DNA from 4 places in the Anaerosporomusa subterranea genome. Region 1 is predicted to be linked to each of the others. Evidence: riboswitches for the same ligand, from Rfam matches in the RefSeq annotation. Region 1 holds a riboswitch; each other region holds the start of a gene.
The links. Region 1 has a riboswitch for cyclic di-GMP ahead of AXX12_RS00145 (chemotaxis protein CheW). Riboswitches for the same ligand answer to the same signal wherever they lie in the genome.
Positions count from the first base shown of each region.

Region 2: another riboswitch for cyclic di-GMP. It lies ahead of AXX12_RS14255 (response regulator); the one in region 1 lies ahead of AXX12_RS00145 (chemotaxis protein CheW).
Region 3: another riboswitch for cyclic di-GMP. It lies ahead of AXX12_RS12230 (HD-GYP domain-containing protein); the one in region 1 lies ahead of AXX12_RS00145 (chemotaxis protein CheW).
Region 4: another riboswitch for cyclic di-GMP. It lies ahead of AXX12_RS02675 (hypothetical protein); the one in region 1 lies ahead of AXX12_RS00145 (chemotaxis protein CheW).

Region 1 is NZ_LSGP01000001.1:30,838-38,706, reverse strand. It holds gene thrC (threonine synthase) at 1-148, shown strand, start outside; gene AXX12_RS19715 (hypothetical protein) at 504-1,271, opposite strand; gene AXX12_RS00150 (methyl-accepting chemotaxis protein) at 1,474-3,504, opposite strand; gene AXX12_RS00145 (chemotaxis protein CheW) at 3,567-4,007, opposite strand; cyclic di-GMP riboswitch class I at 4,124-4,206, opposite strand; gene AXX12_RS00140 (AsmA family protein) at 4,634-6,220, shown strand; gene AXX12_RS00135 (UbiX family flavin prenyltransferase) at 6,284-6,892, opposite strand; gene AXX12_RS00130 (GNAT family N-acetyltransferase) at 7,136-7,630, shown strand; gene AXX12_RS00125 (hypothetical protein) at 7,754-7,869, opposite strand, start outside.
Region 2 is NZ_LSGP01000023.1:52,106-59,974, forward strand. It holds gene AXX12_RS14225 (hypothetical protein) at 48-260, shown strand; gene AXX12_RS19410 (hypothetical protein) at 497-652, opposite strand; gene AXX12_RS14230 (GntP family permease) at 833-2,230, shown strand; gene AXX12_RS14235 (hypothetical protein) at 2,368-2,961, opposite strand; gene AXX12_RS14240 (MBL fold metallo-hydrolase) at 3,359-4,093, opposite strand; gene AXX12_RS14245 (pyridoxamine 5'-phosphate oxidase family protein) at 4,242-4,706, opposite strand; gene AXX12_RS14250 (chemotaxis protein CheX) at 4,910-5,374, opposite strand; gene AXX12_RS14255 (response regulator) at 5,374-6,234, opposite strand; cyclic di-GMP riboswitch class I at 6,304-6,388, opposite strand; gene nadC (carboxylating nicotinate-nucleotide diphosphorylase) at 6,492-7,322, opposite strand; gene nadB (L-aspartate oxidase) at 7,319-7,869, opposite strand, start outside.
Region 3 is NZ_LSGP01000017.1:1,018,977-1,026,845, reverse strand. It holds gene AXX12_RS12250 (PAS domain S-box protein) at 1-708, opposite strand, end outside; gene AXX12_RS12245 (putative DNA modification/repair radical SAM protein) at 1,323-2,663, shown strand; gene AXX12_RS12240 (TIGR03915 family putative DNA repair protein) at 2,642-3,448, shown strand; gene AXX12_RS12235 (methyl-accepting chemotaxis protein) at 3,537-5,570, opposite strand; gene AXX12_RS12230 (HD-GYP domain-containing protein) at 5,614-6,666, opposite strand; cyclic di-GMP riboswitch class I at 7,121-7,205, opposite strand; gene AXX12_RS12225 (hypothetical protein) at 7,372-7,869, opposite strand, start outside.
Region 4 is NZ_LSGP01000006.1:112,960-120,828, forward strand. It holds gene AXX12_RS02660 (DUF1987 domain-containing protein) at 1-104, shown strand, start outside; gene AXX12_RS02665 (PucR family transcriptional regulator) at 148-1,218, shown strand; gene AXX12_RS02670 (sensor domain-containing diguanylate cyclase) at 1,527-2,423, shown strand; cyclic di-GMP riboswitch class I at 2,645-2,732, shown strand; gene AXX12_RS02675 (hypothetical protein) at 2,893-3,957, shown strand; gene AXX12_RS02680 (GGDEF domain-containing protein) at 3,944-4,804, shown strand; gene AXX12_RS02685 (DUF2334 domain-containing protein) at 4,791-6,437, shown strand; gene AXX12_RS02690 (glycosyltransferase family 2 protein) at 6,483-7,733, shown strand; gene AXX12_RS02695 (cellulose biosynthesis cyclic di-GMP-binding regulatory protein BcsB) at 7,730-7,869, shown strand, end outside.

The sequences.
Region 1 (7,869 bases):
TTACTTGACTGGTAAAGAGAAAATAGTGAGTATCATTACTGGCAGCGGGCTCAAGTTTACTGAAGCCCTAACTCATCACACGTTGACTAGCGTGGAATGCAAGCTGGAAGATATCAGCCGCTATATCAGGGATAACTTTGACCAGTAAATAACATTAAGCGACCTTTGAGGAGCAGGTAACGGTTAGCACGAGCGGCACCAGCGTCACAAGCGCCACTATGCGGGCGATTAATTTTCTAGTACAAAAGCCTCAGCCCTGCATAAAGCAAGGGTGAGGCTTTTTACTATTAAAGTTTTATATAGCTCTCAGTGTACTGATGCGAATCCGCCTTACTCTAGACCTAATGTTTTCATTTTTTCAGATAGCCACTGCGGAGCAATTTTCCCTGCTGCGATTTTCACAGACAATCGCGGCATTAATAGATTGGTATCCAGAATGCAGGAGTATCCCCAAAGCAGATTGATGATAGTTTTATATGGGTAACAATTCTATATTCGATTCTTTAATGATGTATCCACCACGACAAGAAAAATTCATCATGGTTTTCATAGTTTTGGCCATCGTCACGTAGCATGATAAATATTTTGTTATGAAAGAAACCGATGCTGACCAATTCATCTGAATCGTTGTAAAACATGATCCCATCTACTATATGGTGACCATTATACCAAAAGCCGCTACCACTACTATCCCTCCATCTAAATAACCGTAATCCAGGAAATCTGTCATGCCAATGCCGGTCATGAATCTGTTCAAAATGATGATGGGGCGCATAATGCCCTGCACGTTCATGCCAATTGAACGGAATACTTCTAAAGGATGAATGAGCTATCGGCCGCCAGCGATCATGTCTGTATGCTGAATGTGACCAATCATATCGTCCTTTGCGCCCGCGATCGTCTCGATGGCGCTCGATCTGATGTCGATAATCCCGTTGTCTGTCCCGTTCTACTCTCTCCCGTTGTTGTCTGTCCCGCTCTACTCTCTCCCGTTGTTGTCTGTCTCTCTCTACTCTATCTTGTTGTTGTCTGTCTCTCTCTACTCTATCTCGTTGTTGTCTGTCTCTCTCTACTCTATCTCGTTGTTGTCTGTCTCTCTCTCTTTTCTCTCGTTGTTGCTTCTCTTGCTCCAGTTTGTCTCGATTCTGATTTTCTAATCGATATTTATCTTGACGGATATCTTGTCGATAAGCTACGCTGCTTTCAGCTTTAGTGATTGATGGTATGGTCAAAACAAACATTGCAAGACATAGAATCACCAATCTTTTCATTTCGAATACCTCCCTCTTATATCGGTTATATCAATGACTATGTCATAGGATGACCGATATATTCCGGCTAGCTAAGCATTAATCGACAATCCACTATTAGGCTGAGCTCAGAAAATCGCAGGCAAATGAAAAACTCCTGCAAGACTTTAATAGCCTTGCAGGAGTTTTTCATTTGTGTACTTAAGCCCTTTTACCCGTCATGTTAAACACGGAACTTGCCGACAGCTTCACGGAGGTCCATCGCTAAGTTGGAAAGGCTCTGGCTGGAGGAGGCGATCTCTTGCATAGACGCTGACTGCTCCTCGGTGGCCGCCGATACTGTCTCGGCCTCTCCGGATGCCTTTTTACTCAAGCCATCGATCCGGTTAACCGCTGTGACGATCTGTTGGCTGCCAATAGCCATCTGTTCAATTGCAGTAGAGATGTCTTTTATCTGATCGGATACTTGGGTTACCAATGCTACGATTTCTTGGAAAGCTTGTCCGGCAGCGTTAACGACTTCTGCTCCTACTTTAACTTCCCGGGTGCCATCATTCATGGCCGATACAGCTTTATCGGTTTCTCCCTGAATCCCCCCGATCAGTTCGGCGATCTGCTTGGCCGCTTCCTGAGACTGCTCGGCAAGTTTGCGTACTTCATCGGCAACGACAGCGAAACCGCGTCCCTGTTCACCGGCCCGCGCGGCCTCGATAGCGGCGTTAAGAGCGAGCAAATTAGTTTGTCCGGCGATACCGGAGATAGCATCTACAATCTGACCAATTTCCTTGGAGCGTTCGCCCAATTCAGCGACTACTTTGGCGGACGTATTAACAGTCTGTTCGATTTGTGTCATTTGACTAATCGCTTTATTCACCGACTTGCTGCCGTCGTTAGCCTTAGCAGCAGCCTGCGCCGATTGTGCGGCTACACCGTTGGTAGTGGCCGCAACCTCTTGGATACTGGCTGATATCTGTTCAACCACGGCAGAGGTGTCGTTAGCCGCGGCTAGCTGTTCTGCTGCACCAGTCGCCACATCGGTAATCGATGCCGCAACCTGGTTAGCGGCCTGGGCAGATTGGTCGGCACTGGCTGTCAGCTGTTCACTCGAAGCAGCCAGTTGCTCGGATTGGGAATGTACTTTTGCAACAAGCTCACGCAAATTTATCCGCATCTGCCGGAAACCTTGCGCCAGTTGGCCGACTTCATCTTCTGAAGAAACCTTTGCCTCACGCTCCCGCAGGTCGCCTTGGGCCAAAAGCAGGCATTCATCCCGTATCAGCGCAATCGGTTTGGTGAACTGTTTGGCTATGAATACGATAGATACTGCAACAATGAGTAAACAGATTAGCGAAATGATCAGCACTGTTCGCGCCAGGGCATCCGTGTCCTGAGTGGCTTCCGTTTCAGGTGCTGATACCCCCATTACCCAGCGTTGACCGCCTGGGAGATCGATTGGCGTGTATACCCCGTATCTAGCCACACCGTCCACAAAGCTGTATACTCCATGTGTTTGTTGCCCAGACTGGGCTGCTTTGGTAAACAGAGCAATCAGACGGTCGTCGAGTTCGTTCTGTTGCAGCTTAATTTCAGCATTGATCTTCTTTTCGGCAAGATTCAGCTTTCCAATGATTCCAGGATTCTTCGGGTGGGCAATAATCGTCCCTGAATCATCGGAGATTTGACCGTAGCCGGTATCCAAGAATTTTAGATCTTTAATTAGATCGGTCATTTTTTCAAGGGAATACGTCCCCCCTGTTATCGCGATGAGTTGTCCGTTGTTCATGACCGGCACAGCCAGAAAGAAGGACATCTTGCCGGTCGCCCTTGAAGTCAGCGGCTCAGAGACATATGCTTTTTTCGTATCAAGCACTTTTTTGAAATACTCGCGGTCGCGGTATTGGCCTGTAGTGCCGTCGCCGCGAATCGCCGAGCCATCCGGCGAAATATATAAAACGGTTTCAAAACCAATCCTTTTCTGTATTTCAGCCATGGCTGCGCTAATCTGGGCCTTATCGGTTCCGGTCCGGAAAGTTTGCGTTTTGGCCATATCCTCCAATTGGATCATCAATTCTTGAATACTGCCTTTTATACGGTACCCATAGTCGGTTCCAATTGCCTCAGCTGTTTCACCAATGCTTTGATCTAAAGATTGCTTAGAAATATAATAGCTAACCCCTGATAGCACACTTAATACCACAAAAATAAGTGGCAACAACCATAGTAGCAATCGAGTTTGAACGCTTTTTATGTTCATGCTATAAACTCCTTTATAATAACCTTTGACAGCCGGATTTCGACATTCGGTGGTCGCTTGCGCTACGCTGCCCCGATCGCCCTAATCTCATCCGCCCTTAGCAAATTGCCTAAATCAAGCAAAATTAATAACCGATTAGCATCTTTACCGATTCCTCTCACACACTCATTTACGGCAGTCATCGCAGGTACAGCTTCAATCTGTTCGCCAGATAGCCGCAGTACTTCCGTAACCTCAGTCACGATAATGCCAATATCTTGGCCTGCAACCTCAATGATAATTGCCCGCTTGTCTTTTCCAGTGTCTGCACTTAGGCCAAATCGTTTTGCCAACTCAATTACAGGTATGACCTTACCGCGAAGGCTGATGATCCCTTCCATAAACTCTGGCGTATTAGGAAGCTTTGTCGCATTTCGATATTGAATAATCTCTCTAACTTGAGATATCTCAATACCATATTCCTCATTTCCTAGACGAAATACAACCAGTTGTTCCTCACTCATCGCATCCACTCTTTCACCAATTATTTACATTATTACAACCTAAATGCCGATATTTCACCTCTTTTCACTTCACAAAATAAAATAGGACCATGCCAATGCCTGGTCCTATCATCCGCAATGGCAGCCTGGCAATCATAGGGAACCCCTTAGACCCATAGCTTTGCGTCCTTACCTTTCGATAAGTTTGCCAAATATATTCTTTTTTTCAGTATTTTACAATACTATAATTATTACACATTGTCATATTTTAGTCAAGAAAACCGAGACTTGGCATTTAGTGCAAAGGGCAAGCTTCTGCAAGTTGTCAAGTGTTTGCAGGAGTTTGCTTGCTAGCGAGCACGAAAGATAAAAAGGAGTTGATTCAGGTGGAGTTTTGACTCCATCTAAATCTTAGTCACACTTGTGAGTGAGGCTCGGAATCTACGTTTTTGCGAAACCGAAGGTTCCCTTTAGGGGCTTGAACTACAGACTGTAAGGCCCGACCTTAAGAAGGTGGAGTCTACAGGCTGTGCGAAGGATAGAACTTGCCTAACCTTGCTGTTAGTCTATTAAGCAGGGAGGTAACGATTGTTTGTCGAATTAAATACTATATAACCTGACGTTTGTGAGTTTGGAGGCTGAGAGTTTTGAAGGAATGGCTAGTAAAATATAAGAAAAATATTATCATCGCATTAATCCCGCTAATTGTCCTAGGCGGCTTGTGGCAAGTCGTTTCAGGCAAGGTGGCTAAGGCGCTTCAAGACAGCCTGGTTGCCAGCGTGGGACAGAAGCTCAACGGACGACTACAGGTAGGGTCGATTGACCTATCGTTACTGAGCTGGGTAAGGATTCGCAATGTAGCGGTCTATGACAAGCAGGACAATCTTGTCGCAAAAAGCCCAAATATCGAAATCAAATACAAATTTTCAGATTTGACGAAGGGCAATCTGGGTATGTCGAGCATTGAAGTGGTCGCTATCCAGGGCGCAGAAATTTGGCTCAAGACGGAAAAAGAGCGTTGGAATTGGGAAGGCCTGGTGAAGGACGATAAGACCGCGACAGATTTTCGTGGCAAAGTTGAAGTCGGCGAAGGAACCGTTCATATTGGCAATAATCAGATTACACAAACCATCGAAGGCGTCAACGGTACACTCGATTTCATTACATATCCCGCTGGCTTGGGTATTGATCTCAAAGGGCGAGTCAGCCAAGCCACACTAGGCATAGTTGGCAACTGGGGAGAAAGCAATGCTAGTGAACTTACGCTCCGGACGGATGGGTTTGATGTGGCCAAACTGAGCGGGTTACTTCCTGCTACACAAGAGATCCGTTTAGAGAAGGGACTATTAAAGAAGCTACAAGTGGTAGCAAAACGTGATGATAAGAGTATAGTACACTACCAAGCCGAGGGGGAATTCTCCGCCTTAACGGTTGCAGGCAAGGTCAATATTCGTGACGGGCAGGGAAAATTCAGCGCTGATGAAAATGGATTACACTTTCGGGATTTGGCTCTAATGATCTCTGGTCAACGAACAGAGGGCAAAGGCAGTATTCTACTTAAAGACAACAAACAATCGCTCGACTTTGCGTTAACGCTACCTGATGTTGATCCTGCAGCATTTTTCACCGGTTTAGCCGTACAGCGGCCTCTTTTTGTCACCGTGAACATCACGGGCCCATTAATCAAGCCGTTAATATCCGGAAGTTTCAAAATTCCCCAAGTCACGATTAGCGATATGTCTGTAAGCGAGATTAGCGGGAATATGCGTTATGACGAAGGGCGTCTTAGCTTACAACAAGTACATGGGGCCGCCTACCAAGGGCAGTTGTCAGTGGCAGGCGAAGTCTTGACAGCAAACGAGAGTTACGAACTGGCTGCATCTGGCAGTGGCATGAATAGTTCGGCCCTTACTGACAAAGATGTGCAAGGTCCTCTAGACTTTACCGGCCATGTTAGCGGTAAAGGCGAAACAGCGGTTACGCAAGGGGATTTCGTGATTCGCAACGGCAAGGCCTACGGTGTCTCCTTTCAGACACTAACCGGCAGTTTCATCAAACGCGGTGGAACCACTGAGATTTCCAACATTACTATTCATACGGCTCTGGGAACGTTTTATCCTGAGCAGTTGAGTCGCGATGCCTTAGAGAAGCTGAGTCAACACAATATCCCGACTTCCAAAGAAGACGTAAAAAAAGCAGTGACTGATGCTCTGGTAAAAAAGATATTTCGCTGAGTCGGTCAGAAGGCCAGTCTTGCAAGTTATGCAAGACTGGCCTTCTTTTACGATCAACTATCATCATTCACACCATCGGTTAAAGCCCTTGACTTCAATGCTAAACTTTTCAAGAATCCTGCCAATAATCTGCCTGTTCATATCTTCTATACTGGCCGCTTTATTATAGTAGCTGACCATAGGCGGCATAATCAGCGCGCCTACTTCCGCTAGAGTCAGCATGTTTCTTAAATGAATTGCACTGAGCGGGCATTCTCTGGTTACCACTACCAGTCGTCGGCGTTCTTTAATGGTAACATCTGCAGCTCGTAGCAGCAGATTATCTGAGTAACCACAGGCAATGCCTGCAACTGTCTTCATACTACAAGGAATAATGATCATGCCTTCGGTTTTAAACGTACCACTTGCTAAGCTGGCACCAATATTATTGATGTCATAGACCTTATCTGCTAGATCCATTACTTCAACCACCGTGTATTTGGTCTCTTGCAGTATCGTTTCTTCAGCACCTCGCGAAATCACAAGATGAGTTTCATAGTCTGGGTTTTCTCGCAGTATCTTTAATAATTCGATACCTAATATCGCACCGCTAGCGCCGCTTATCCCGACGACTACTCGCTTCTTATTGTTTATTGCCACTTTATCACCCACCTGTGAAAATCCATTATTCATTACGTTGCACAAACCACCTTTTCTAGTCATGTAAAAATAGCCATGACCTACTGCTAAGCAACATTGGTCATGGCTATTTTCGTTCCATCAAGTGCAATCCCCTGCTAAAAGCTGACAACGAAACAATATATTCTAAATGTCTTCCCTCTATTAGAGGAAAGCTATAAGTTCAAGAAAGGGTCGTTGTGGTATAATGAATGTTGCGCTAATCTGTACTATGTCATATCAAGGGAGGACAACCAGATGAGAGAAATAACGATCCGCAGAGTTCGGCCGGAAGATGTAGAACGCATAGCTGAAATAGAGGCACTTTGTTTCCCTGCGGCAGAAGCTGCCCAACAAGAAGTGTTTAAGGAGAGGATTGCCGCTTTCCCCGACTGCTTCTTTGTCGCTGAAATAGATGGAACCCTGGCTGGATTTATCAACGGCTGTATCACTAACAGCGCCGTTATCTATGATGAACTATTCCATAATACGCGTCACCATATACCGGATGGTAAGAACTTAACCGTCTTTGGGCTTGATGTCATTCCGCAATACCGTAATCAGGGCATTGCGGCTCAGTTAATGAAACATTTTATTCAGACAGCCAAAGATACTGGCCGGCAAAGTGTCCTCTTAACATGCAAGGAACATTTAGTGCATTACTACGAGTCTTTTGGCTATGTGAATAATGGAGTCTCAGAATCAACGCACGGTGGATCTCAGTGGTTTGATATGACCCTGCTGCTCCACTAAGCGCGAGGAGATCATTGCGCCTCCAGTGTGTTGATAAACTTAGGGGAGAGCAGCCGATTAAAAATACCCATGACCTCCATTCAATGGTGGTTATGGGTATTTTCTTACATCTGAATCTGCTATTTAACGAGGAAGGCAAAATGGCGCTATCAGCTGATCAAAGGCGTTTACATTGATGGTTCCTTGCGACAAGCCATTTGTTGTTCGATTGCTATGATACGTTATTACTACGCTTTGAA
Region 2 (7,869 bases), on a different contig from region 1:
TTTACCTGATTGTTGGCAATCGAGATTACAGCGATGGTCCTAACAAAATGTTTTACGGTATTGGCGCCAGCACAGCTTTAGCACCTAGGATCGATGGCTATGCATCTGTTACGACTAGCAGCATTGCTACCGATTGGCAAGTAGGAGCAGCTTACAAGCTGAACAGCCAAACTGCGCTTCATTTAGGCTACAAATCCTATAAAGAAGATGGTGCCTCGAGAGCTGACGGTCTTGGATTTTGCGTAAACTATACATTCTAATCTTGATAACTGATCCCCATGGCTAGGGGTGACCTAGAATAACAAAGACTATCCGGAGCAGCGTCCAGCTGTTCCGGATAGTCTTTGTTTGACTACATTTAATGATCGAATATTTACTGTCCGTATTTCATACTTCATACCGCATTCGCTATAGTCTCGAAGAACAAAGCACCTCCACCAGTGTAATGGCATCAACCATACTGGGGGAGGTGCTTCATTATCGAGGGGCAATACACTTATGGCAAGGTACGATTAATGTATTCTAAATCAGGGTAAACCGTAGGCACTGTTCGTCTAGTCTTTTCAGGTATGTGATCGGTAATGACATTTTCACCGGCAGTAGATTCAACCTGATTTTTGACAGTTGGAGTGTCTTTCTCAGGATTCGGCATTTGACTACCCCCTATCCGGAATTCAATCTTATTTTGTCCGCAACTTCTCGGCGGCAATTTCCATTAGCTTTCCCGGTTCAAAGTAAAATATTTGGAAAGTTTTCTTATAATAAGATTCATGAATTTGACAAAGATATAACTATGAGTGCAACGACTACAAGTATAAAGGAGGACATTTTCATGCAAGAATTTGGCATAATTCTCAGCCTGTTTTTACTAATGTTTTTCGCGTATAAAGGCTTCTCTGTCATCTTGTTTGCCCCGGTCTTTGCTTTGCTTGCTGCCTCACTCGCAGGGTTGCCTTTGATGCCTGCGTACACGGAGTTGTTCATGGCAAAAGGGGTAACCTATATTAAATCCTATTTTCCTGTATTCCTACTGGGTGCCGTCTTTGGGAAGGTCATGGAAGATACCGGCTTAGCAAAAGGCATTTCCCAGTGGATTATTAATAGTTTAGGTAAAGAACGAGCGATCCTGTCCGTCGTTTTGGCAGGTGCAGTGCTTACGTACGGCGGAGTCAGCCTATTTGTGGTTGTTTTTGCGGTATATCCTTTTGCATCAGCTTTGTTTAAACAAGCCGACATACCGAAACGTTTAGTTCCCGGAGCTATCGCACTAGGGGCCTTCACCTTTACAATGGACTCTTTTCCGGGGACGCCGCAAATACAGAACATCATTCCTACCAACTATTTTGGCACAACTATCTACGCTGCCCCGATTAGCGGTTTACTTGGCGGCCTGATAATCTTGTTCCTTGGCGTAGCCTGGATGGAACATCGGAGAAGGTCGGCCCTGGCAGCAGGTGAAGGATATGGCAACCATACGCTAAATGAGCCGGAAGGCACTGTAACAGTGGGCTTACCTTCCTGGTATATTGGCGTTATTCCATTACTTACGGTTCTCGCAATTAACTTCTTCTTGAACAATATATATACCTGGAACCCCGACCTGCTTCAGCCCTTTCAGGCAATGAAGCTACCTCTGCTGGTAGCCTCGGTTAAAAATGTAACTAGCAATTGGTCACTCATTATTGCGCTTGTCTGCGGTATTCTGGTTGCGGTCGCACTCAGCTTGGGGCGTATATCAATGGAAAATCTGGCAAAAACACTTAATGCGGGAGCGGTAGGGTCGCTGCTCGCGATTATGAATACAGCATCTGAGGTTGGCTATGGTAATGTTATTTCATCATTACCTGGGTTTAAGGCGATTTCGAATGCATTGATCAACATAAAAATTGGCGGGACACCCCTAGTGTCAGAAGCCGTCACCGTAAACATCTTGGCAGGCATAACTGGGTCAGCCTCTGGAGGGATGTCGATCGCGCTCGAATTATTCGCAAAAGACTGGCTGGCGTGGGCCAACTCCACCGGTATATCACCAGAAATGCTGCACAGGGTTGCGTCGATGGCCTCCGGCGGTATGGATACCTTGCCTCAAAACGGAGCGGTTATCACACTATTGGCTGTCTGCGGATTGACACATCGGGATTCCTATATGGATATATTTATAATGACAATCATCAAAACAGCGACCGTATTTATCATCATATTGTTTCATTCCATCACTGGACTTCTATAGAGAAACAATCAAACCATCCATTAGTGTAGAGTAAGTAAGCTCATTCTTGCACAAGGCAGGAATGAGCTTACTTTTATTCTTCTTCTATTTGTTTGAAATGATCTCTGCCTTGTTACGATTAGGCTCAGCCAGCCTCCCTATTTCGCTGTTATCGCGCCGATTTTCCTGTTGGAAAGCTCCCGGTAGGCGATAGCCATTCCGGTTGCCCCGAGCGGCATGGTCAGGATAACCGGGATAACGAATAGAATCGCCCCGATCCCAGACAAAAGTCCAATAACGAAGCTATACATCCAGATCATGACCGGATCAGTCATGAAGTATTGCAACGCCTGTTTTAGTGCCGCCATTGGTTCAAGATTCCGCTCCACGATCAAGCCGATAGCTAGAATAAACAGTATCCCAACGGCCGGGCCAACAGCAATCCGGATTAGGAATCCGACCAGCGGGATGGACCCAAGCGCCCCCGCGATGAACATAGCGATCCACATAGCTACAACGATCAAGAATGTGGGAACGAATTTGTTAAAATAGGCAAAGACTTCGTTAACTCCTGCGTGTTCTCCCCGCATCCGTTTTAAGCAAAGCATCAACAGTCCGCCTACTAGCGGTCCGGCGAGAATACCTGCAGTAACCAGGGAACCAACAGCCACAACCAGTGTCGCCAGAATGAGAGTCGAAAAATTCTGACGATAGAGTTCAAAACTTTCCCGAATACCTTTACTGATGTCCATTGTTCAACATACCCCCTTTTCGCGAAGGGATTGCACCCCTTTCGCCTTTAGAATGAATATATATCATCACCTATATCATATCTCAGTGTATGCTCTTTAGTTACACCCTCAGTAGCAATTTATTGATATTCTGTTTTAGTTTCGTTCAATTAAACGATAACAAACGACTCTGAACAAAAACTGAACAAAGTACATTTCACGATAACTCGTCAGACAGCCACTACACCAAGAGCAAACGATCCGCTTCCTAGTCCAATATTCATCGACAAGAAATATGTTGATGTATCCAGACCGCTTTTGGGGCACCAAGCATCAGGGAGCAAAACGCAGACGAGCCAATCTATCCAGGTTGGCTCGTCTGCATTTTATAGGGACCGTGCAATTGATCCACATGTAGCTAAATCTTTAGTACCATTCCTGGATAGGCAAGGACTATCTTTCCGCCGTATATTGTCCCAGCTTCTTGGATGAGAGACTCTCTATCCCCGTAATTCGGCAGATGTGTCAGCGCTAGGTTTCTCACGCTTGCTCTTGCCGCGATCTGCCCCGCCTCAGTGGCGCATAAATGGCCTTCTACTTGGCCTCTTTGGTCAGAGTAAAGCGAGCACTCACAAAGTAGCCAATCGACTCCCTCTGCGAAATCACTGAAGCGGTCATAGTACTCAGTATCTCCGGAGTATACAATGCAGCCACCCTGAGAATCCTCGACTTTTATACTAAATGAAGGTATATCGTGTTTATTAGCCTGGGTTGTAAAGCGCAACCCTCCTATAGTAAAAGGTACATGTTCCACATACCTCATCCCTATGCAGTATTTCTCATAGTCAAGACTGGGTATAACACCAGCATCTTCGTTTCCCCACATCACTAGCGGTCGCTTTCTCTTTTCCAGCTGCATATCGATCATAGTCGCATACTGCATACATTCAAGATCAGCACAGTGATCCCGATGATAATGACTAAAAACCACCGCATCAAGTTCATTCAAATTTATATAGTTTTGCAGGCTTGCAATTACACCACTGCCGCAATCTAAAAGCACTTTTGTCGTATGATCTTCCACAAGATATCCTGACGTGGCCCCATTCCTTGGCGGATAGGCTCCAAAGCATCCCACGACAACAAGCTTCATTGAACACTCTCCATATGTCATAATTGTCTCAACCGACGGAAACATTCCTGTGAGATTGACAAATTGAATCCTGGGACATCCATAGGATGTGAAAAAAACAGCGCCAAAATACGTGGCACTGTTCTGATGAGTTTGAGGAGGAATAGGCCTATTTTCTGGCTTTTCCAGTAATGTGTTTACTATCTATTTTAAGGACCACTGTCTTATGATGGACACTATCAGCATACTCTTTTCCTTTTTCCATGTAGCTGCTAGAGTATTTTTCTACGAAAGCCATCAACGCTGCTAATTTCTCCTGATCATGCACTTCACTAACTTCTCCAAAAACAATAGCGCTTGCATACTCCATACTGAACTTATCTGGTAAAGTATTGGCTTTTCCCACAACGCAGAATGTTACTTTATTTCTTTTGCGGGTACAATTTAATTTATACCCCTCTTGAGCACAATGGAAGTATATATGACCACCTGTATAAACATAGCTTAACGGTACACCATAGGCATAATCGTCTTCGCCGTTAATCGATAACACACCATAAACGCCATTTAGCAAAATTTCGTCTGTTTCACTTCGCGTAAGTCCTCTATCATGGCGTCTCATTTCTTTGAACATTTACGTCCCCCCTTAAACTATCTATATTTATTTAGTTTCTCATTATAGCGTCATGTTGGCAATATTTATTTAACGTATCGAATACAGACACGCTTAAGGTACGCCCGTCGAATTCGCTGGGATGAAGCAACGCCGCCTGTCAAAATCGACAAGCGGCGTTGCTTCTACTACTCTATTCAGCTTACTTACACAGCGCATTAACGTCAGGAATTTAGCGATATATTTACTTCCAAGGGTATCTCATCAACAAGAACTTCAACAATTATCCTTCGCATATTACCTGATGTACTGGTATAGCTGTCCCCCACAATGAGAGTAGGCGGCGAAATATCAATTTTTGCCCCTTGTGCTTCAAATAATATAGCTGCGTTTGCTGCCAGCATATTACCCATCTCGGAAATCGCCGATTCTGCCATCGCGTCAAAGTCTGGAACCGGCATCCCCATCATCATTTTACTTGCAATCTTTTTGGCTGATTCCTCAGTCATATTATATACGATAGTGCCGCGAAGCTGATGCGTAAGGCCCACAATTACCATGACTCCATTGCTTGCAATCTTATTGCCATCAGCTACACTCATCCGGCCACGCGTGACGTTTTGGAATCCTAGTTGCGGCATAACATTCAAGATTGCATCAAAGAACGGAGCAATACTTTTTACATCCATTAGACAATCTCCTTCTTAAAGCCAACGCTCAGGCGGGCTTTTCCGAAAGGAGTATCAACTTGCCACGCATGAATCTCTAGATTAGGGCTGGCTATTGAGAATTTCTCACCGGTAAAAATCGCTGGTGGTGAAACACGCAGAAAAGCCCCTCGGAATTCTCTGTTCAGCTTTGATGATGCATTTCCGGCTACAATATTGGCTAACTCCGCAATTACATCATTAATCTGATCAGAGTCCTTAGGCTCTTGCTTAAGCAATCTTGTGGCTATACATTTAGCGGTCTCAACAGATAAGTCCAAAACCATTCTGCCACTATACTGTCCAGTTATCCCCACAAGAATTGAAATACCACTAGAATACAGTCTTGTATCATCAACAGTTGATTGAGCAGTTACATCTGTTATGAATCTCTTCATGAAATTAGAAAAAGAGGCAATGAATTCGGCAGGGTAGCAACTTTTGAAATCATGATCCACCACGTCGGCGTCACACACACTTCTTAAAACGCTCATTAACACCTCTGGTTCAAATGGCTTTTGGAGAAACTTTGCAGCTCCCTTACACTTTGCCAATTTTTCCAAATCATCATCTTTCATGCTGGATACTATAACAACTTTGGCATCCGGCTCCTGCTTAATAAGCCGCCGCGTAACTTCCAGACCGTCCATTTCCGGCATAGCAATATCCATTGTAATAACGTCAGGCATATGCGTCCGATAACCTTCGAGAGCGGACCGGAAGCCATCCGCAAAACCGACAATCTCAAACCAGTGCGAATCTAGTGAATCAGCCAGCAGTTGACGACTAAACGGAGAATCATCCACTATTAGTACTCGTATTTTTTCACTTGGTTCCCGCATAAGATCCACCCTTCAGCCCTTAATGTGATTTGAAAATAAAAAAGTGAGATGCCAGTCTCACTTTTCACAAGTTGCAACCTGGCAATCATTGGCTTACGCCCTTAGACCCATGGCTTTGCGTCGCTACCTTTCGGTAGGTTTGCCAGATATATGGTATTTTAAAATTTTATACTGTTATATCTTTTTTCGTCAACCTAATAAAGAAAAATAGGACTTAATGCTCAAGACTTAAGCCCTAGAATGATACATAAATTGTTTTATTCTAGCCTCATGCTAATATCTGCCGCTTTGGCCGAGTGAGTGAGTGCACCGCTTGAAATAATATTGACTCCTCTTGACGCCAATCCAGCTATTTTTTCCCCTGTTATATTGCCAGACACCTCTACCAATGCTTGATGATTAATTACCCGTACAGCCTCTTCTATCATCGGCAAAGACATATTATCCAGCATAATCACATCGACACCTGCTGTCAACGCATCATGCACTTGCTGCATTTCTTCAACTTCAACCTCAATTTTTATAAACGGCGATATATGATCACGCACCTTCTGTACAGCTGTCAAAATGCCGCCGGCGGCCTTAATATGATTATCTTTAATTAAAACCATTGAATCTAAACCGTAACGGTGATTCTTGCCCCCGCCCACCGTAACAGCGTATTTCTCAAGCATACGCAGACCGGGTGTCGTTTTACGAGTATCGACAATGATCGTGCCAGAACCTCCACATGCCTCTACATAACGATTGGTTTCATTGGCGATACCAGTTAAGCGTTGCAGAAAATTTAGAGCCACCCTTTCCCCTGCCAGTAATGATCGAGTTGGTCCTTGTATGTGAGCAAACTTTTGACCACTTTGAACCCGGTCACCGTCGACATAGTAAAGAGTTACCTTCACGTTCTCATCCAGTAATGAAAATACCCGTGTGAAAACCTCCAACCCAGCTAAGACCATATCTCGTTTGGCGATAAGATAGCCCTTAGACTCATGATTCCCGGAAAAGATCGCTTCACTGGTGATATCACCTTGTCCGATATCTTCAATTAAAGCTTGGCGTAATAATTGATCTAAGACCAGCTTGTTCATGCTATAACAGCCTTCCTTCCCCATTGCTGCAAGATGTGTTTTCTAAAAGTTTCATCATTCTTACCGGGAAAATCCGAGCGGTAGTGGGCTCCTCGGCTTTCCGTCCTCAGTAGCGCCGCTTCCACCAGTAACCCCGCTAATTGATAGGTATTGTAGACATGATAGCTATGATCAACCGGACTAACCTGATGATTTGTCTCACCAACACTTAGCCACTTTAGCATAGCTTCCAGCTCTTCTCCCCGGCGTACGACCCCTGCAACACCATCCAACTTGGTTCTCAAAGCATTTAGATCTGTATAGCTACCGGTTGCTGCAGTGACACCAGCAGACAACTCAGAGGGTTCTCGTTTTGCACTATATGTTTCATTAATATATGTGGCAATCCTACGTCCGAATACTATGCCTTCAAGCAGAGAATTGCTTGCCAGTCGGTTAGCACCATGAACCCCTGTCGCTGCAGCTTCGCCGCACGCATACAAAGAGCCTACGCTAGTCCTACCCCAAAGGTCGGTCTTAATTCCACCAATCGTATAGTGAGCCGCCG
Region 3 (7,869 bases), on a different contig from region 1:
ACGCGCAGTGATGTCGATGCCAACGGTTACAACACTTGCTTGCCCGGTCACAGCATCTTTCTGGAAGCAGTTCATCCACTCAATCCAAACTCTTCGTCCATCTTTTTTCGTAACTTCACATACAATCTTTTTATAGTTTGCCGAGTTGTCAAATAGGTCTTTATAATATTTCCACAAGTTACGCCCTGTGCTTTCGAATTCTGGCAGCAGAGTGTCTTTAAGAGTATAGCCTATCAAATCCGATGACTGATAACCCAAAAAATTGGAACCAAACTTATTAATAAACAATATCCGCCCTGTTTCATCGACGTTCATAATGATGATCTGTGCATCTCCAATAATGTCCCGATATTTCTTTTCGCTTTCACAGAGAGCTTCAGTAGCGTCATAGACAAGCCCGACGATGCACTTTTGGCCATCAAAAGCCCCATATTCCACAAACAATCGATACGTAATGATTTGACCGGTTTTTGCACATAATTTTGACGCGAAATTCTCTACTTTTCCGTCTTTAGATAACATATTCACAAGTGTTTCGCGGTCTTGTGGGCAAGCCCAAATGTTCAGTTCGGTAGTTGTTTTACCGATGACCTCTTTTCGTGTGTATCCGAAGGTGGTTAAATATTTTTCATTAACCTCTATGACTCGATCATCCACCAAGGAAGTCAGGATGACAGCGAGGCATTTGATATCTAAAAGCTGCTGCACTGAGTGTATCGACCCTCTTCTTTCGGAACCCTTCATTCGGATAACTCACACAATTTCAGATTCATCTTGGTAACTGTGCCATTCGAGGATCCTCCTAAAGAGATAACGTCTTTCCATTATCCCGAAGTCTACTAGCTAAAATACCCATGACCTACTGCTGTAAAGTAAGTCATAGGTATTTCTGCATTTCAAATGCACGCCCTCGCAGAACCGGACATCTATTACAGTAGGCTCGCTTACCTACTTCACGAAACAGTATTTGCCTATCAGTGCCGCGGCACGAGCAGGATGAAAATACCTCACCGGCACCGCTTAGCTAATTCTATCCCCGCTTCTTCAGGGGGCAGCCCCCGTTTTCACTTCTCCAATCAAACGTCTGTCCAGTAATTAATCATATACTTTATTTAAATAATTGCCAAGAAAATTTTTCTAAAAAGCCTTTGCAGTCCCAGAACATATGTTCTATAATATAAATAAGTGACACCTAGCCGCTCGTAGACTAAGGCCCGAAATCTATGATTTTGTTAAGCCGGAAGCTCCCTTTTCGGGGCACTCGTTCATGTAAGGAAGCCTTAGAGTGATTTGGTCATCGGATAAATAAGGAGCTGTTCTGCGTGGATGTTTTTGACAAGTTGAAAATCTTGACCGACGCAGCTAAATATGATGTTGCTTGCACTTCCAGCGGAGTGAATAAAAAGGCGACAGCCGGAGGAATTGGCAGCGCGGCAGCCAGTGGTATTTGTCACAGCTTTGCCGGGGACGGGCGCTGCATTTCATTATTAAAGGTGCTGATGAGCAATGCTTGCACCTATGATTGTAAATACTGCGTTAACCGTAAATCAAATGACACGCCGCGGGCTTCCTTCACGCCACGCGAATTGGCAGAGCTGACCATCAATTTTTATCGGCGCAATTACATAGAGGGACTTTTCTTGAGCTCTGGTGTACTGAAAAATCCTGACTATACCTCAGAGCAAATGATTGAGGCGCTGCGCATCCTGCGGCAGGAATACCGGTTTTCCGGATACATCCACGCAAAAGCCATTCCCGGGACAGACAGCGCGCTAATCGCCCAGCTTGGCATGTTGGCAGACCGCATGAGCGTAAATATCGAGCTGCCTTCCCAACGCAGTTTGCAACTGCTTGCACCCGACAAGTCAAAGCATTCCATTTTGGCGCCGATGGGATATATCAAAAATCGGATACAAGAGAGTTCCACAGATATCATCAAGTATCGGCATGCGCCAAAGTTTGTTCCTGCCGGTCAGAGTACCCAGATGATTGTCGGCGCTACGCCAGACACCGATTGGCAAATTTTAAATTTAACTGAAGGTCTTTATAAGAAATATAAGCTTAAGCGCGTCTTTTTCTCTGCCTATATGCCTGTGACCGAAAATGCTCTGCTACCGACCCTAGATACCAAACCGCCACTTTTGCGAGAACACAGGCTTTATCAGGCTGACTGGTTGCTGCGATTTTATGGCTTCGCGGCAAACGAGCTCTTAGACAAGAATAACCAAACTTTTAATCCCTATATCGACCCTAAATGCAACTGGGCGCTCAATCATCGGGAATTCTTTCCGGTGAACATAAATCGAGCCCCCTATGGTGACTTACTGCGGGTGCCGGGCATCGGTGTAAATAGCGCAATGCGAATTGTTACAGCCCGCCGCACAGCTACCCTCAGTCTCAATGATTTGAAAAAGCTGGGGGTTGTCCTTAAGCGAGCGCAGTATTTTATCACCTGCGGCGGCAAAGCCGCGGCCGACTTGAAAATCTCGCAGGATGCGGTGCTGCGGTCGTTACTATCTGAAAAGACGTTGGCTATGGTTCACCAAAGCTTCCCCCTACAGTCAACGTCAGAACAGCTCTCTCTATTCGAGCAACCATTGATGATCCAGTCGTCTATATCATCACAGGAGGACACACGAAAATGCTTAGCAATTCCAATCTGATGTATCGTTATGATGGAAGCTTTGACGGACTGCTGTGCTGCGTGTTTGAAAGTTATGATAAAAAAGAGATTCCAACCGATATTCTTCTGCCAGACACACCCCAGACCCTACTTTTCCCTGCAAAAGAGATTACGACTGATTTTCAAAAATCAAACCGGGTGCTTGCTTCTATTCCAAAGAAAATGGGCATTGCTGCATTAGACTTCGTACGGCATGCCTTTTTAACCTGTCTTACTCAAAAGGAACTTCACATCTTGTTATTCCTGCGCATGGGCTACCGCTGCGGTCCGTCGGTGATGAGCATGCTGACTGACGATGTGGTCAATACGCTCAATAAAGCTGTCAAGCACTTGCACAATGAAAGTCACCTGCTGAAAGGCTTTCTGCGTTTTTCTGTCTGCAACAACGTCCTCGTGGCTGAAATGGAGCCGAAGAATTACGTACTCCCCCTGCTCACGCAGCATTTCTGCGAACGCTATCCGGAAGAACGTTTTTTAATCTATGATAGAACTCATGCCATGGCACTAGCATACCAACCCTATCAGTCTGCCGTTATCCCCATTGATGCTCTCGAGCTGCCCGAACCAGATGAGCAGGAACAATCTTTTCGCGACCTGTGGCGACTTTTCTATGATACGATCGAGATTCAGGGACGTCACAATCCTACCTGTCGCATGAGTCATATGCCAAAGCGTTACTGGAAATACATGACCGAGTTCGGTTCTGCACAAACAAAGTCTCTGCTAAGATTAGAAGGCTCTGGCGATTCTTTTGCAGGACGATAAGAAACATAAAATGCCCATGACCTACTGTTAGCAAAGTTGGTCATGGGCATTTTACTTTATCAAATATTCTTTCTTGCTAAATCATCGACTAAACACGAAACTTACTAACAGCTTCTTGGAGTTCCTGGGCCAAATGGGCAAGACTCTGACTAGATGAAGCAATTTCTTCCATCGAAGCTGATTGCTCTTCTGTAGCCGCTGATACTGTTTGGGCTTCCCCTGCCGCATTTTTACTTAGTTCATCGATTTCTTTCACTGATGATACAATTTGCTGACTTCCACTTGCCATCTGCTGAATGGCAGCGGAAATCTCTTTCACTTGACCTGAGACTTCTGTCACCAGAACCGCTATTTCGCTAAAGGCATGACCAGCGGTCGTCACAACCTCTGTCCCAACTTTAACCTCACGTGTACCGGCGCTCATAGCAACAACGGCTTGGTCTGTGTCTCCTTGAATTTCGCCGATCAGCGTAGCGATCTGTTTCGCCGCATCTTGTGATTGTTCGGCAAGCTTACGGACTTCTTCGGCGACTACAGCAAAGCCTCGTCCTTGTTCTCCAGCTCTTGCAGCCTCAATGGCGGCGTTAAGCGCTAGCAGATTTGTCTGTCCGGCAATTCCTGATATAGTATCAACAATCTGTCCAATTTCCTTGGATCGCTCACCGAGCTTGGCAACTACTTGCGCAGAATTATTGACTGTCTGTTCAATTTGGGTCATTTGGCTAACAGCTTTCTCAACAGAATTGCCGCCTGCTTTAGCCGTTTCAGCAGCTTGAGTCGACTTTCCTGCCGCAAGGTTAGTATTGGCAGCCACTTGTTGGATGCCAGCCGACAATTGCTCTACTACTGCCGTCGTTTCATCAATCGCATGAACTTGTTTGTCAGCTCCAGTTGCCACTTCGCTGATCGATACCGCTACTTGATTTGCTGCCATGGCTGATTGTTCGGCGCTGGCAGTCAGCTCTTCTGAAGAAGCTGCAAGCTGTTCGGATTGATTATTCACCTTGGCGACCAGCTCTCGCAAATTCGTCCTCATGTCCCGGAAGCCTTTCGCTAGTTGGCCGATTTCATCTTCTGAAGTAACTTCTGCCACGCGCTCCCGTAAATCGCCCTGAGCTAAGAGTAGACATTCGTCCCTGATCACCGTAATAGGTTTAGCGAACCGTTTAGCGATGATGACAATAGCGACTACGGTGATAAGTAAAGCTACAATACAAAGTATCAGCATCGTTCGGGCCAGAGTATCAGTTTCCTGGGTGGCTTCTGCTTTGGGGGCTGCAACCGTCATCACCCAGCGTTGACCGCCTGGTAAGTCGACCGGCGTGACTACCGCGATCCTCGTAATGCCGTCAACAAAGGCGTATTCTCCCAGCATCTGTTTCCCCGATTCGGCTGCCGCCTTAAACAGATTGATCAGACGGTCGTCAAGTTCGCTCTGCTGCAGCTTAAGTTCAGCATTGATCTTCTTCTCGCGAAGGTTTAACTTTCCGACAAGCTCAGAGCTGTCGGGATGGGCAATAATCGTGCCGCCATCATCGGCGAGTTGACCGTACCCTGTATCCAAAAACTTCAGTTCCGCAATCGCAGCGCTCAGTCTTTCCATAGAAAATGTTCCGATCAGGACCCCGGACAACTGTCCATTGTTCATAACCGGCACAGCCAAAACAACAGCAAGTTTACCGGTTGCTTTGGAAACTAATGGATCCGAGACAACTAATTTCTTTGTGGCAATAACCTTTTTAAAATAATCGCGCTCGCTGTATGTAGCGGTCGCTCCCGTGTTGACAACGCCTGAACCATCAGGCGAAGCGAAAATAATGACATCAAAAGTGCCAAGCCTTTTTTGAGCCTCCGCCATGACAGTAACAATTTGGCCCTTATCACTACCTGTACGGATAATTTGGATATTAGCTAGATCCTCCAGTTGCGATATCAGAAGTTCCATATCACTATACACCCGCTGACCGTAATCTGCTCCCACCGCCTTGGCTGTGGCATCAATACTTCTTGTTAATGATTGATGTGAGAGATAATAGCTAACCCCGGACAGCACGCCTAATACCACGATAATAAGGGGCAACAAGATAAATAGTAATCGGGTTTGTATGTTTTTGATTTTCATTTTTATAACACTCCTTACATTGGTCAAACTTTACTACCCAGGACTACTTTGCGATATCCATTATTTCAACTGTTTTATTTTCTCGCAGATCTAAGTAAGTGCCATCTACCAATTTTATGGTTGGTTTACTAGTAAAAAGATCGTTCAGATACACGACCTCGCCCTTTTGCCCGTTACTCAACAATACCATACTACTTGACAAGTAATTTTTGATGTGACGCAAAAAAGTTAAACACAATAACGGATCCAGTTGTGTATACATCTGTTGAACGATTGTTTCTGCGGCACAAAAAGGGCTTAGCCGCTTGCGATATATTCTATCACTAGTCATCGCATCATAAATGTCTGCAATCGCAATGATTTTAGCATAGTAGCCTATTTGATTTTCAGTTAACCCGAATGGATAACCGCTGCCGTCAATGCGTTCATGGTGTTGCAAAACCCCGATTTTAATTTCGGCAGCAATTTGGTCAGATTGCAATAACAGTTCATACCCCTTAGAAGGATGGGTCTTAATCGTTAACATCTCTCGGTCGGTAAGCCTGCCTGGCTTATTCAAAATTTCTGTAGGAATTGATACTTTGCCTATATCATGTAAAAGGCCAGCCGTAACTAAATCTTTCAAATTCCCCTTAGTCATACCTACCAATTTTCCTAAGATCCCAGAGATGATGGAGACATTAATCGAGTGTCGATACGTATAATCGCAGTGAACTTGGATTCTCTGGAGGTAACCAATGGAGCAGCGTGCATTAATTAAAGGTCCGATGTGCGAATCAACCAATTTAGTAATTAGTGTTAGAGGAAGCTGTTTTGAAAAGCGAGCCGTTTCAAAGGCATGCTTAAATGCCTGCAAAGTTTCCTGGTAGAACAAGTAATAATCAGTTTGATTACTGATCTGCGCTTTATCTCCGGAATCCGCCTCTGTGCTCAACCAGTTGTCACAAACGACATCAACAAAAGGAATCCGCCTCTTTAGTAGATAATAAATTTTTTGGTTAGTGAGCTGAATTCCGTGCGTAAGGAGAACTTGTCCATCTTTTGTGACAATATCATTCGCCAGAACCATACCTGGCCTAGCGGTAAAGATAGACAATTTCCTAGCTCGCCCCATCTAATTTCACTTCCATTCTAACTAATAATTCGCACCTTTTTCTTCTGGTTTAAGAATTACACAATTCTCTTATTGCCTAATCCACACTTCAGCTTACAGCTTGGACTCCGGGTGGAAGCCGAGGATCTTCTAATTGAGACGATTCATCTTTTGACTGTCGGAAAGAAATTACTTGGTTTCTTCCTGAGTTTTTACTCCCCTTTACGGTAGCGAAAGTCTTAGAGTGGCTTGCTATCTGGAAATTAAAATGCACCTAGTCCGTAAACTAGATGCAAATTTGCTTTTACCTAGAATGGTTATTCCAGGCCACAAACAGCATAGTTGTTTCTGATTCTGATAAAGAGCTCTCCCTTTACCTTCCGCTAAAACGACTGGGTATCCTCCACTGCACAAAATGTAATAAAATTAGCACCAGTCGACAGACTGGTGCTAATTAATCAGCAACCTGGCAGTCGTAGACACTTGTCCGTAGACCCATGGCTTTGCGTCCTTACCTTTCGGTAAGTTTGCCCAAGTATGTAGTAATATATGGTACTTAACAAGTTCATATTTTATCACGAAAATTCAGATTGTCAAGCACTCCACTATTATTTCCCGTTACTTTTTAAGAGAAACAACCATTTCTCCCGAATACAGCGGCGAAATGGTTCTTTTATTTTCAAACCGGCACGTTTGATTAGCACTTACCTACTTCACCGATACACTAAACAAAGCACAATAATCGTCAATCAGTTCAGCTGCCCGAACAGGGTTGAAAATACCGCACCGGCACGGTTTAGCTAATTCTATCCCCGCTTTCTCGGGTGTCAACTCCCCTTTTTTCACTTTTCTGATCAAACGTCTGACCAGTCCCTGGGCCACCATTCCATGGCCACACATGGTTGTCACCTGAGAGATATCTTCTTCCGGCATTTTTTCTGTTTTCCCCAGGACACCAAGTGAATGTTCGACTGCATGGGGTTTGACCCCTGCCTGTGCACAGCACTCGAATAATTTATCAAAAAGGCCGGATACCGTAAGAGACATACCCAGCTCAGCCTCTTTAACTTCCCTCAGTAGGGCGGTAAGATCATTGGCATCAGCTAAAACGACATGGGTACTGCTGATAGTAAGATTTTCATGCAGATCATCGTAATCGGTAACAAACTGGTTTCCCAGTTTAACATCCCCGAGATTAACCGGATG
Region 4 (7,869 bases), on a different contig from region 1:
GGCACTATACGGCAAAAAACAGAAGTATGCGGGAATGCGGTGAAGAGTTCCGGGAAGAGCTCAGTGTGCAGTTCAACATAATCCCAGAGGAGCCTTCTAACTAATCAGCAGAAAGATGTTGCAACTCTTGCAAAAGAGGTGGTTGGATTGACTAGCAAGATTCGCCAACTGTTTCAGGAGGAATTGGAACAATTGGCGCAGATCAAAAGCATATGCAATGACCAACAGTATAAGAATAACGAACTGCTTGATCACTACACCAGTATGGCAAATATCTTCGAAAGAAATCTCCAATCGATGATGAAGATGACGAAAATCAGCGATTCGCAGCAGTTGTACTTGCAGGAGATACAGCATGAATTGGAGCGGGAAATTGAAGAACGAATTAAGGCGGAAGAGAAAGTAGCCGACTCCTACAAACGGCACCGGCGAAATCAGTTTTTGCTTGATTTGGCAGAAGGAAACCGCAGCTTTGATGAAACGGCATCGAACACGGCGCGGCAACTTAAGCTATATCTACCAACAATGTTTCATGTCTTTTATTTACAGTTAACTAGTTGGCAAGGGATTCCCTTCAGTCGGTCAGCCGTGGATGCAGCCGAAGTACAGGCAGCTATCGATACACTGGTGGACAAGCTCAATGGCTGTCAGAGACTTGTTGCCTGGGAATGGGGCGACGGTATCGGCCTCCTGCATCCTGCTTTGCCGAACGAGACAAAAGAGCAGCAAATTAACACGGGGCTGGGATTAAAGCAACAATTAGCCCGTAGTTTTTCTCATATTGAATTTGCAGTAGGCGTTGCCGGCAAGCAGGGAAAGATGGACAGCTTCGCTCATCATTGCTATCAGGCGCGAGCGGCCGCGGCTCTTGGCTGTCGGCTTTGGCCGGGACGGGCTGTGTATCATTTTCATGACGGCCAGGCATATCAGCTGCTTTATCCGCTGGCTGACGGGCAGGATGCTGAAGAATTCATCGAAAGAATGGTAGGAAATTTACTTGATTATGACCGGAACAATAACACTGACTTAATGATAACCCTAAAGAGAATTCTCCAGTCTTCCAATTTGAAAGTAGTTGCCGAAGAGATGTTTCTCCATCACAAAACGATTGTATCCCGGAAGCAACGCATAGAAAGTATTTTGGGCACATCGCTCGAACCGTTTGATGTCCGATTCAATATAGCTATTGCCTTACATTTGCTGGAGTTCCGCTGTTAATAGCAGCAGATAATTGATAATTATCCGTTTGAGATAATAATAATAGAAAACTCAAGAATAGTACGTTTGTCGGAAAACCTCCTTCCCGAACTCCTCAGAAATGCTCAAGCGCTATCGCCTATATAGAGGCCCATTATCCTCCGATGATATTTCGGAGGATTTTTTCTATCTTCGCAAGCAATAGGAATTGAATACTGTATTTGTTATAGTAATATCAAGGACTGCTATCTGGATTACGCAGTTCACATTTTATCCACTTGCAGTAAATGCGATGATTACAGGCATGATGAGAAAGCCGGGGTGAGACGGTGTTTGACTTCCCTATAACGGATAAAATAGATGACCTCTTCAATATCGTGCCTATACCAATGCTGTTAGTGACCAAAGACGAACTGCAAGTGGTGCGCTTAAACCAAGCCGCCGCTAAATTTTTGGATATTACGGACGGAGCAGATCCGATAAAGCTGCTAACTGACATCTTTGACACTGAGCATGAAGAGTATATTGCCTGGGTGCATTGTCTACAGGGAAATGACATCCCTGAGACGGAATTATCGATGCAACGGCGAGAGCAGCAGCTGACTGTCATTGTCTATGCTGCACAGATAGATTTTGCCGGAACGCCGCATCTGCTGCTCAGTTTAATAGATAGTACTGAGAAATACAGCCGGATCAAACTGTTGGAACAGCTTGCCGCCAGGGATGATATGACCGGATTATTAAATCGCCGTGCATTCCGGGAAAGCTTGGAATCAACATTGCTAAAATCGAAGGAAGAAGAAAGCGAGTTTCTTCTAGCCTTTATGGACTTGGACGATTTGAAAAAGGTCAACGATACCTATGGCCACCGGGAAGGAGATTGGTATATCAAGACGTTCACATCTCTTCTCCGCAAGGCGTTGCGTAAAACCGACATTGCCGGCAGGGTCGGCGGCGATGAATTTGCCGTAATCTTCACCCAATGCTCGCGACATTATGCCGAACAGACGATTTGGCGCCTTCAGCAGCAAGTGGAAACCATTGCCTCATCGTTAGATAAACCTTTCATCATGGGCGTGAGTATCGGCTTGATCGCGATAGAGAGCTGGATGGAAACTGATGCTGACAGCTTATTGAGCATAGCGGATGATGCCATGTATAAGCAGAAATCTCGCCACTGTCGACAAAAAGTACGCAGCATTGACAAAATCAGGTGGGGTCGGTAGCGAAGCCAAAATCGGCCTGCTCAACAAAATCCCGTGGAGGCAAACAAATAAATCAGCGAACGACTTTTAATATTGGGCAGTGGGGAAAAATCCGGATTGTATTATATTATCAAATTAGAGGGATTCTCTTTTACTATGAAGAATCTTATCGCAAAAGTTTATCTTATTCATCCTAAAATTTCAAAATAATTGTATAATATACATGCTAAAAAGTATAACAAGATATACATTGGCAAACCTTTTGAAAAGAAGGGACGCAAAGCCGTGGGTCTAAGGACGATTTAAGTCTATGATTGCCTGGTTGCATTTAAAGTGTATTATAAATGCAACCAGGCAATTTTTTATGGAAAAGATACTATTTATGGCGATAAAACTGTTAAAACGAATAGTAGAATTAAATCTGCAGAAATAGCAAAAGGGAGGGAATCTTACGCAAAAGAAGACATTATTCTTCCTTACTCTGGTAGTTATGATTAGTATACACTTTATATTTTCCCCCAAAGCGACGAATACAGAACTAACCGCTGTCAAAACAGTAACTCCGGCAGAAAGCCAGGGACTCCACTTTCTTCAGACAAAAATGCAAACCTCCCAGGGATTAATCTATTATTCGGTCGAAGATAAATCGCCTGCGTCTTATAGTGTGTTGGAATCCACGGGCCAGGCAATGGAGTATGCTGCTTTAATTGGCAATAAAAAGCTATTTGATGATTATGCCGGGCTTGCAGACAAGTATTTTAAAGACCCGTCAGGTTATTATTATTGGAAAATCGATGTTACTACAAAAAAAGGCGACGCTTCGTCTGCCTTTGTCGATGATTTACGATTGGTTAAAGCCTATTTTATTGCCAACGAAAAAAAACTTGGCAACTATAATAAACAACTCGAAAAAGTCTCTGAAACAATTTTTCAATTTGACATTGATACAGATGGCTTTCCTTGTGAGTATTATGATGGTAATGCAAAGCAAAAAGCGACTGTAGTTCCGCTATTTTACTTAGATGTCGATACCTTGCGAAAGTTAAGTCAGTTTAACGGCAAGTGGTTAGTCCCTTATCAACATGCCAAAGATATCCTGCTCAGTATGCCGGAGAATAAGCATGGCTTTTATCCGATCAAATTCAAAATACATACTAAGCAGTACGTTTGGGGTTCTTCCATCAACATGGTCGAGAATTTATACACTGCAATTGATGCTTATAACGCAGGCCGAGATACCCGTGCTTTGGTGACCTTTCTGAAGAATCAGGTAACGCAGGGAAAGGTTTTTAATCATTATTATTTAAACGGAACACCGGTTGATCAAAACGAATCCACAGCAGTCTATGCGCTGGCGGCACGATTCCTGGCGCTTAACAACGAAAATGAGGCCGCTAAAGCATGTTATCGCCGCACCTTAGAATTTCAAATTAGTGACAAAGAGTTTTTTCAGGGCGGGTTTGGTGAAAGCACGACCGGATTAGTCTATGCTTTTGATCAACTAGAGGCGCTACTAATGTTGAGGATGGTGGAAGCAGCAGATGTTAGCCAGTGATACGTATTTACGCCAAGATAGAATCTACTTTAATTTAATTATGGTCTTTGTGTTGGCAGTCGCAGCCGTTGCCTTACTTTATGCACCAAGTATTGGCTCTTTAACTCTGTTTGTTTTGGTCGCCGCCATGATCTTCAATATGATTTTAACGTATAATCTCGGTTTGCAGCGAGGCCTGATAGCAGCAATTGTATTAACGTTTATCTATGGCAGCTATATTATTTATGAAATAATGATTCATAGAATTGCTGAAGTTAACTTTGCCTATATTGTCTGGTTATTTATTTACCCGCTAAGCAGCTTATTATCAGGTCAATTAACGTTGACCGTATCAACTTACAAACGCGAACTAGAAAATAAAAGAAGCCTGGAAAAGCTGGTGACTCTTGATGCTGCCACAGGCTTTTACAACAATCAGGGATTTTTCAGGAAATTAGACGAAGAATTTTTGCGGGCTAAACGATACAAAACATATTTCTCGATTTTACTGATAAAAATATCCAATTTTGACGAATTGCAAATTATTTATGGAGAAATTGATTCCGTAAAGATTCTACAAGCAGTAGCAACGAAAATAACTGCTCAGACCCGTATTTCAGATATCAAATCCTTAATCGAAGAAAATATGCTTAGTATTGTGCTAACCGAAACGAATGAAGAGGGAGCTAAAGTTGTCATTGAGAAACTACACCAGGCGTTAGATACCATTGCAACCGAGATCAAAGGCGTCAAAAAAGTAATCAGAATTAAACCGAGCATCGGAATTGCCAGTATTAGAGAAAGTGACACAGATGTTTTGGAGATATACGACAGAGCCAAAGGAGAACTTAAGTATGACAGAGGTTAGTAAGAAAGCAATTGTGCTTTTCTTACTTGTCGCACTTACCACAGCTTGCTTCCTGCCAATGTCCGTCCACGCCAATGAAAAAGTAAAGACCTATATTATTTATGACAGTCCGACGAGATATGGCGATGATTTTCCACTTGTTACCTCATTGATAGAATATCTGGGACATTTCGACTTAACCTGTCAGGCGATAACGCTTGACGCATGGCGTCCGGGTGTGTTACATAATGCTGACTTGGTTATTTTTGTTGGTCTAAACGAGGCCACTCTCCCGCAGCAATTACTGCAAGAAATGGCGCAAGCCAAGCGAGTGATTTGGTTTGAAAAAAATATCGAACAAATGGCAGCATACTTAAAATGGCAAGACTTCAAACTCGAAGGAACTGTTAATGGCTGGTCAACGATTCATTATCAAAAAGATCTGCTCATCAAAGACTGGATGAATATTGTAATCGCTCACCCTGGAAAAAATGCCCGGGTTTTTGCCACAGTGCAAAATATAAATGATAGTAAACCACTGGCGTGGCAGCGTGATAACATTTATTTTTGCGGCTATTTAGAGGTTAATGGGCAAAGTTTTATGGTTGCGTTAGGTAATTTGCTTCACCAGTTCATACCGGACAACAATCACTCATCGGTTCACCATGCTTTGCTGCGCATAGAAGATGTGAGCCCTTTAGTTGATCCGAAAGCAGTCCGTGCAGTTATTGCTGTTATTAATCAATACCGCATCCCCTTTACGATTGGCGTAATTCCAGTGGGAGTTGCCCAAAACGGTAAGCATATCCCCCTGCACGAAGCGCCAGAATTAGTTACAGTGCTCAAAGAAGCCCAAGCTAATGGAGCAAGTATCATCATGCACGGTTATACTCACCAAAATGAGTATTCACCAAAAACAGGCGAAGGCTATGAATTTTGGAATGCACGTGATGATAAACCGATGGAAAATGATGAAATTTTTACCAGTGAACGGCTCGAAGCCGGTATTGCTGAGCTTGTTCGCTGCGGTTTAATTCCTGTTGCTTTTGAGCCGCCGCATTATTCGATGAGTAAAACCGGCTATCAGGTTTTATCCCGTTATTTTAACGTATTTTCCGGCCTGGTACAAATATCTGATAAAAGCACACATTTATCCTTGGCGCTGCCTTATATAGTTAAGTCTCAATACCTGAACGGGATGCAGGTTATCCCTGAAAATATGGGTTACTACGACGGTAAAGCTTTTCTGGTTGAATCGATGCTGCAAAGTTCAGAACAATTATTGACTGTGCGCGACGGATTTGCCTGTTTCTTTTATCACGGTTATCTGCCACCAACTAAACTGCCCGCAATCATCGAGGGCGTACAGAAGCAAGGCTATACGTTCTTTGATTTGCGCCAGCTTCCCATCCGGGTTCAATCTTCACAAATTAAAATTATTGGGCAAAATGGACAATTTCATGTAAATATCGATGAAAGATTACAAGCTGCCTGGGACAAAACTCCGGCAACAAATAATCTTTTGGAAAAGATCGGTACCGTCCATATAGTTGTTCTGTTATTAATTATAGTTATGTTAATGCTTATTATTATTCGCCTGAGAGCGAATAGCAATAAGCACTATGAACTGAATTATGAGCAGTTGCAAAAATGATTATTAATGTAAGTATGTTTGTTGTTACAAGGAGTGAAAAACCATTTGCTAATTGACAACTTATTTATTGCCTCCTTAGCAGCTACCTGGCTCATTCTTTTTTACCATGTTGTCTTGACAATTGGCGGCTATAGACATTTTGTTAAGACCTTAACCGATAACCCGGACGCTCTCTTAACTGAATATCCAATGATTACTGTGCTGATACCGGCGCATAACGAGGAAATGGTTATTGGCAGAACGATCGACGCCATGGTGCGGTTAGCTTATCCCAAAGATCGCTTAGAAATCATTGTTGTTAACGATTGTTCCACAGACCGAACAGGAGCAATATTAGCAAAAAAGTGTGAAAAACATCCGCAATTAAAGGTCGTAACCCTTACCCCGCCTCATGGCGCTAAAGGTAAATCCAACGCCCTCAATCATGGGCTCAAGGCCAGCCGAGGAGAATATATCGTAGTTTATGATGCCGATAATACTCCAGAACGCCGGGCTGTACTCTATCTTGTCAATGCCATTGTTCCAGATGAAAAGTTAGGCGCAGTTGTCGGCAAATTTCGTACCCGCAATAAAGAGGTTAGTTTATTAACCCGGTTTATTAATGTTGAAACATTAAGCTTCCAGTGGTTACTTCAAGCCGGTCGCTGTCATCTTTTTGGTATAACGACCATTCCTGGAACAAACTTTATTATCCGTCGTTCATTGCTTGATAGGATGGGAGGTTGGAATGTAAACGCGCTAACAGAAGATACTGAGCTGACGATCCGGATTTATGACTACGGATATCGTATTTATTGGCTGCCGCATGCGGTAACTTGGGAACAAGAGCCGGAAACATTAAAAGTCTGGATCAAACAAAGGACCCGCTGGGCGCAGGGCAATATGTGGATTATCAGTCATTACCTATTTAACTTATTTACACTAAAGGATTTTCGTATTAGCGCTGATATTATCTATTTTACCTTCACCTATTTTGTCTTTTTTGCCGCAATCATTGTGTCTGACACGATTTTTATTTTAGGGCTGTTAGGATTTAGTAACCTGACAGTTACCGGACCATTCGGGATCATTTGGCTGCTTGCCTATGTTTTATTTATTGCGGAAACCTATATATCTCTGTCCTTGGAAAGAGGAGAAGGCAATTTGAAGAATCTGGCCCTAACTGCCTTAATGTATTTTACCTATAGTCAACTCTGGATAATCCTGGTTTTTAGAGCCAGCTATATATTGCTTAAACGAATGTTTTCGAAAAATACCAGTCTTCAATGGTATAAAACAGAGAGGAGCGCACGATGAGTAATACGATAACTAAAAAGGTTTCTTATCGCATTTTTCCCTTACTGTTATTATTTATGTTCTTTGCTTCTTGTCAACTTGGAGAAACAGCACCAGTGCCGGTGTCAGATAAGTATGCGTTACAAATTTTTACGGA